DNA from 2 places in the Xylanimonas ulmi genome. Region 2 is predicted to be linked to the other one. Evidence: predicted binding sites of a transcription regulator. Region 2 holds the regulator's gene; the other holds the start of a gene.
What was found. The regulator Rex, encoded in region 2, represses fermentation and respiration genes when NADH is low (regulators of the CRP and FNR family bind a similar motif). The targets are predictions, from matches to a motif close to CTTGTGAANNNNTTCACAAG.
Positions count from the first base shown of each region.

Region 1: adhE (bifunctional acetaldehyde-CoA/alcohol dehydrogenase) is a predicted target of Rex. The motif match lies at 1,393-1,412, and genes of this name have one in related genera.

Region 1 is NZ_SGWX01000001.1:442,609-446,009, reverse strand. It holds gene adhE (bifunctional acetaldehyde-CoA/alcohol dehydrogenase) at 1-1,345, opposite strand, end outside; gene EV386_RS01935 (prolyl oligopeptidase family serine peptidase) at 1,545-3,401, shown strand, end outside.
Region 2 is NZ_SGWX01000001.1:3,697,731-3,701,131, reverse strand. It holds gene EV386_RS16940 (histidine phosphatase family protein) at 1-72, opposite strand, end outside; gene EV386_RS16935 (MarR family winged helix-turn-helix transcriptional regulator) at 145-603, opposite strand; gene EV386_RS16930 (YceI family protein) at 732-1,283, shown strand; gene EV386_RS16925 (redox-sensing transcriptional repressor Rex) at 1,537-2,196, opposite strand; gene EV386_RS16920 (glutaredoxin family protein) at 2,213-2,458, opposite strand; gene EV386_RS16915 (HAD family hydrolase) at 2,537-3,364, shown strand.

The sequences.
Region 1 (3,401 bases), 3.3 Mb from region 2:
AGTTGTGGCCGTAGGAGCCACAGCCGAGGGTCAGCGACGGGATCAAGGCGTTGTAGATGTCGCCGATGCCGCCGAGCGCCGACGGCTGGTTCCACAGGATGCGGACGGCCTTGACGCGGTGGCCGAACTTCTCCGAGAGCTCCTTGTCCTGCGTGTGGATCGCCGCCGAGTGGCCCAGGCCGTCGAACTCCACCATCTGCTCGGACAGGCGGATGCCCTCCTCGGTGGTCCGCGCACGCAGCACGGCCAGCAGCGGCGAGAGCTTCTCGCGGCTCAGGGGCTCCTGCGGGCCGACGCCCGAGATCTCGGCCAGGAGGATCGAGGTGTCCTCGGGCACCGAGAAGCCGGCCTGCTCGGCCAGCCAGGTGGCCGACTTGCCGACGACGGCGGCGTTGAGCTTGGCGCCGGCGCAGTTCTCCGAGTTGGCGGTCACGCCGAAGAAGAACTCCTCGAGCTTGGCCTTCTCCTCGGCGTTGACGATGTAGGCGTGCATCTTTCGGAACTCCGCGAGCGCCTCGTCGTAGATCTCGGTGTCGATGATCGCGGCCTGCTCCGAGGCGCACACCACACCGTTGTCGAAGCCCTTGGACAGCACGATGTCGTTGACGGCGCGGCCGAGCTTGGCGTCCTTGGCGATGTAGGCCGGGACGTTGCCCGCGCCGACGCCGAGGGCCGGCTTGCCGGTCGAGTAGGCGGCGCGGACCATGGCGTTGCCGCCGGTGGCCAGCACGAGCGAGACGCCCGGGTGGTTCATGAGCTCCGAGGTCGCGGCGATCGAGGGGTGCTCGATCCACTGGATGCAGTCGGCGGGGGCGCCGGCGGCCACCGCGGCGTCGCGCACGATCTTCGCGGCGGCGACGGAGGACTGCTGGGCGTTGGGGTGGAAGCCGAAGATGATCGGGTTGCGGGTCTTGAGAGCGATGAGGCTCTTGAAGATCGCGGTCGAGGTCGGGTTGGTCACCGGGGTGACACCGGCGACGACGCCGACGGGCTCGGCGATCTCGACGATGCCGCGCAGCTCGTCGCGGGCGATGACGCCCACGGTCTTGACGCCGGCCATCGAGTGCGTGACGTGCTCGCACGCGAAGATGTTCTTGGTGGCCTTGTCCTCGAAGATGCCGCGGCCGGTCTCCTCGTGCGCCAGCTTGGCGAGGTTGCCGTGCTCGTGCAGCGCGGCGACCGAGGCCTTCTTGACGATGTGGTCGATCTCCTCCTGCGTGAAGGAGGCGTAGGCCTTCAGGGCGCGCAGGCCGCGCTGGACAAGCGCGTCGACCTCCGCGGCGGCGTCGGGAATGGCGGCGGTCTCGTCGACCGGCTTCGCCTTCTTCGTCGTGGTCGTGCTCACGGGTTATCTCCTCCTGGGGTGGGACCGCAGGTCCGTCGTCCCTGTTGCTTGTGAAGGGTTTCACATGTGTGGTCAGACCACAAATGGCCGGGGTGTGACGTCCGTCTCATCGCAGTACTAGGCAAGCATTCCCACTCAGGGTCCGCGACTCGTGACAGACCTCGCCGCAGCCCGGCGGCGCGGGCTAAGGTGCCAGGCCATGGGCATCGCCGCAGACCACGACCCGGCTCCGGGCACACCGCTCGACCCGGGCGCCGCCGACCCCTTCGCCTGGCTCGAGGACGTCGAGGGCCCGGCGGCGCTCGCCTGGGTGCGCGAGCGCAACGCCCGCACGCGACGGACGCTCAGTTCGGGGCCGGCCTTCGAGTCGACGCGCGCCGCCGTCCTGGAGGTGCTCGACTCCGACGAGCGCATCCCCGACGTCTCCCTGATCGGCGGGCTGCTCTACAACCTCTGGCGCGACGGCGCCCACGAGCGCGGCCTATGGCGGCGCACCACGCCCGAGTCCTACCGCACCCCCGACCCCGAGTGGGAGACGGTGCTCGACCTCGACGCGCTCGCGCGCGAGGAGGGCGTGGGCTGGGTCTGGCACGGCGCGTCGGTGCTGCGCCCCACCCCGGAGCAGGTCGCCGCGGGCCAACCGTGGCGCCGCGCGCTCGTCGACCTGTCGGTCGCCGGATCCGACGCCGACGTCACGCGCGAGTTCGACCTCGTCGACAAGCGGTTCGTGCCCGCGCCCGAGGGGTTCGAGCGCGCCACCAGGCCGGACGATTCGGCCACAGGCGGCGCCAAGGGCGGGCTCGCCTGGGCCGACGAGGACACGGTCTATGTCTTCACCGACCTGGGACCCGGCACGACGACGTCGTCGGGATACCCCCGCACGGTGCGGCTGTGGCGCCGCGGAACCCCCGTCGAGCAGGCCGCGCTCGTCTACGAGGGCCGCGAGGACGACCTGTACATCTCCGGGCGCCGCTCGCGCACCCCCGGATTCGAGCGCGACATCGTGCAGCGGTCCATCGCGTTCTACCGCTCCGAGACCTTCCTCGTCTCCGGCCTCGGCACAGCCGAGCAGACGCTGACCCGCCTCGACGTCCCCGAGTCCGCATCCGTCGGCTTCCACCGCGAGTGGCTGCTGGTCGACCTGCGCGACGACTGGGCCGTCGGCGGCGCGACCTACCGGGCGGGCTCCCTGCTCGCCGCGCCGGCCGACGCCTTCCTCGCGGGATCGCGCGACCTGACCGTGCTGTTCGAGCCCACGCCGACGACGTCGCTCGCCGGCGCCACCTGGACCCGCCACCACCTGGTGCTCAACGTGCTCGACGACGTCAAGAGCCGGCTGCGCGTCCTGACTCCCCCTCCACTCGGGCCGGGGGCGGGCGCTGGCGGGTGGACACGCTCGGCCTTTCCCGCGACCGACCCCGTCGCGACCGTCGGCGTGCGCGCCGTCGACCCCGTCGACAGCGACGACGTGTGGGTGCTCGCCACGGGCTACCTCACTCCCACGACGCTCTCGCTGGCGAGCGTCGGGGACCCGGACGCGGAGCTCGACCCGCTCAGGGCGGCGCCCGCGTTCTTCGACGCCGCCGGGCTCGTCGCCGAGCAGCACTTCGCGACGTCCGACGACGGCACCCGGGTGCCCTACTTCGTCGTCGGGCGCGAGGACGTGCTGCGCCGCACGTGGCGGCAGGCGCCGTCGGCGACGCCCACCCTGCTGTACGGGTACGGCGGCTTCGAGGTCTCCCTGACGCCGTCGTACTCGGGCGGGCTCGGGCGCGCATGGCTGGAGCGCGGCGGCGTCTACGCCGTCGCGAACATCCGCGGGGGCGGCGAGTACGGGCCCGCCTGGCATCAGGCGGCGCTCGGGCCACTGCGGCACAAGGCGTACGAGGACTTCGCCGCCGTCGCGCGCGACCTCGTGCAGCGCGGGATCACCACGCCCGCGCACCTGGGAGCCCAGGGCGGGTCGAACGGCGGACTGCTGGTCGGCAACATGCTCACGCGCTACCCCGACCTGTTCGGGGCGCTCGTCATCCAGGTGCCGCTGCTCGACATGCGG
Region 2 (3,401 bases):
TCGCCCGTATAGCACGCGACCAGGGTTGTGCACCTCGCCATGGCGCAGAAGGTGGACAGTCGTGGTCACCATGGCGTCAGTGTCCCACGCGTCCATGGGCGCTCACTGGGCTCTCGGCACACCGAGGCCCGACTGAGACGACCGTCACGCGGTCGCGCTCTTGGCCTCCTGAGCCACCTTGGCCATCGCGCGGCCGAGCACCGAGAGCTCCTCAGGTGTCAGGACGTCGATCATCAGGCGGCGCACCGCGGCCACGTGGTGGGGCGCCGCCCGAACGAGCATCGCCCAGCCCGCCTCGGTCATGACGCAGTTGACCCCGCGCCGGTCGCCGGGCACGGCGTGACGCTCGACGAGCCCGCGCCGCTCCATGCGGTCGACCGTGTGGGTCAGGCGGCTGCGCGACAGCGCGAGGCCCTCGGCGAGGGCCGACATGCGCAGGGTGCGATGGGGCTGCTCCGAGAGCTGGACCATGAGGTGGTACTCGCCGAGGCTGAGCGGGCTGTCGGCGTCGTGCGCGTGGGCGAGCGCGTCGACGAACCGGGCAGTGCCTTCGAGATATGAGCGCCACGATCGCTGTTGCTCGTCAGTGAGCCAGTCCACCATGGGAATACGCTACGCGACCGCGTGGTTGGAGCCTTCGCCCCACAATGATAGTTGAGAATTCAACTATCTGCGGGGCGGCACCCGCAAAACCCCGACCCGCCCGGGTCGACGACCGTCTGGAGTTCTCTATGGCCACGCCGCTGCCCGCCGGCCTCACCGCCGGCGCCTACGCCATCGACCCGTCCCACTCGACCGCCTCGTTCACCGTCCGCCACGCGGGCATCGCCAAGGTGCGCGGCACGATCGCGATCACCTCGGGCGTCGTGACCGTCGGCGAGGACCTCGAGTCGTCGTCGGTCACCGCCGAGCTCGACGCCGCGTCGGTCAGCACCGGTGACGCCAACCGCGACGGCCACCTCAAGAGCGCGGACTTCTGGCACGCCGAGGAGCGCCCGACCTGGACCTTCACCTCGACGTCCGTCAAGGCCGACGGCGGCGACTTCGTCATCGTGGGCGACCTGACGATCAACGGTGTGACCCAGACCGTTGAGCTCGAGACCGAGTTCACCGGCACCGCGACCGACCCGTTCGGCAACGCCCGCGCGGCCTTCGAGTCCGAGCTGGAGATCTCGCGCGCCGACTACGGCCTGACCTGGAACGCGGCACTCGAGACGGGCGGCTTCCTGGTGGCCGACAAGGTCAAGATCGCGCTCGACATCTCGACGATCAAGCAGTCCTGACCCACGCCCCCCGCCGCCGGGCGACACCCCGCCGCCGGGCGACGCCCCCGCCGCCGGTCGAGCCTGTCGAGACCATCCCGACCCCGGGTCTCGACAGGCTCGACCGCCGAGGGCGGCTTGACCCCGGGTCTCGACAGGCTCGACCGCCGAGGGCGGCTTGACCGCGGGTCTCGACAGGCTCGACCGCCGAGGGCGGCTTGACCCCAGGTCGCGACAGGCTCGACCACCGCGGGCGACCGGCGACGGAGGGCCTTCAGCCCACCGAGCGCGTGGCCGTACGCGCCGCCGCGTGGAACGCCAGGATCTGCAGCTCGCCCGCGACGTCGACACTGCGCACCACGGCGTCGTCGGGCAACTGCAGCGCAACCGGCGAGAACGACAGAATCTCGCGCACACCCGCCGCGATGACGCGCTCGGCCACGGACTGGGCGGCGTGCGCGGGCGTCGCGAGCACCACCATGGTCACCGCCTCACGCTTGATGACCTGCTCCAGGTCGTCGAGGTGCTCGACGGCCAGGCTCCCCGACGGACGCGTGCCGACCACCGCGTCGGCGACGTCGAGCAGCGCCACCACCTCGAAGCCGCGCGTGGTGTACCCCGAGTAGTTCGCGAGCGCGTGGCCCAGGTTGCCCAGGCCGATGATGGCCAGACGATGCGTGGACCCCAGCCCGAGCGCGGTGGAGATGACCGTGGACAGCGACGCGACGTCGTACCCGACCCCGCGCGTGCCGTACGAGCCGAGATACGACAGGTCCTTGCGCAGTTGCGCGGAGCTCACCCCGGCGACGTCGGCGAGCTCGGTCGACGACGTCGTGCGCACACCCGCGGACTGCAGGTCGAGCAGCGCGCGCAGATAGTGCGGCAGCCGCGCCACGGTGGCGGCCGGAACCGCAAGGTCACCCGTCTCGATCACCGCGTCCTCCAGACTGTCAGCGGCCACCGCGCGCGAGTCTGCGCGCCAGCCTGTCACCGTCGACCTGCCAGAATCCCTGCTGCACCCCGTCCACCTCGACGACGGGCACATAGTCGCTGTAACGGTCCTGGAGACTAGCGGACTGCGGGCCGGAGTCGATGTCGATCTCACACCATCGCTCACCGGCGGCCTCGCACACCCGGGCCACCACCTCACGCGCGTCGTCGCACAGGTGACATCCGACCCGGCTGAAGAGGACCACACGCGGAGCCTTCGCCCGAAGGTCCTCCAGCGGCCTGTCCACAACTCACAGACTACCTGCGCGGATAAAGTGGTCGGTATGTCGGACGCCGTGACAGCCACCTCGCCCTCGCACGAGCGAGGCCGGGCGGCGGCGTTCTTCGACGTCGACAACACCGTGATCCGCGGCGCCAGCGCCTACCACCTGGCGCGCGCGCTGTACCAGCGCAAGTTCTTCGGCACGTTCGACCTGCTGCGCTTCGGCGTGATCCAGGCCCGCTACGTGCTGTTCGGCGAGTCGCGCGAGCAGATCGACCAGGTGCGCCAGCGCGCGCTCTCGCTCATCGCCGGCCGCTCGGTGGCCGAGGTCACGGCCGTCGGCGAGGAGGTCTACGACGCCGTCCTGGAGCTGCGCATCTTCCCGGGCACCAAGAAACTGCTCGACGAGCACATCGCGGCCGGCGACCAGGTGTGGCTCGTCACAGCGACACCGGTCGAGATCGGCCGCCTCATCGCACGACGGTTGGGCGCGACAGGCTGCCTGGGCACGGTCGCGGAGCACAAGGACGGGTTCTACACCGGACGCCTGCTGGGCGACCTCATGCACGGGTCGGTCAAGGCCGACGCGGTGCGCTCCCTCGCCGAGCGTGAGGGCATCGACCTCGACGCGTCCTACGCCTACGGGGACTCGCTCAACGACCTGCCGATGATGACCGCCGTCGGGCACCCGTGCCCCATCAACCCCGACGGGCGACTGCGCCGTCACGCGCGCGACGTGGGCTGGCCCATCCGCGAGTTCCGCGGGCGCCGCCATCGAGTCGCCGGGCGCAGCGTCAAGACGGCGTCGTGGGCTGGGGCGGCGTGGGCCGCCGGGCTCGTGGTGCGCGCCATCCGGCGGCAGGTGCGCAAGCGCCTCGACCTGCGCTGAGCGCGGCGGCGCGCCAGGAGGCAGCGCGGCGCTCCAC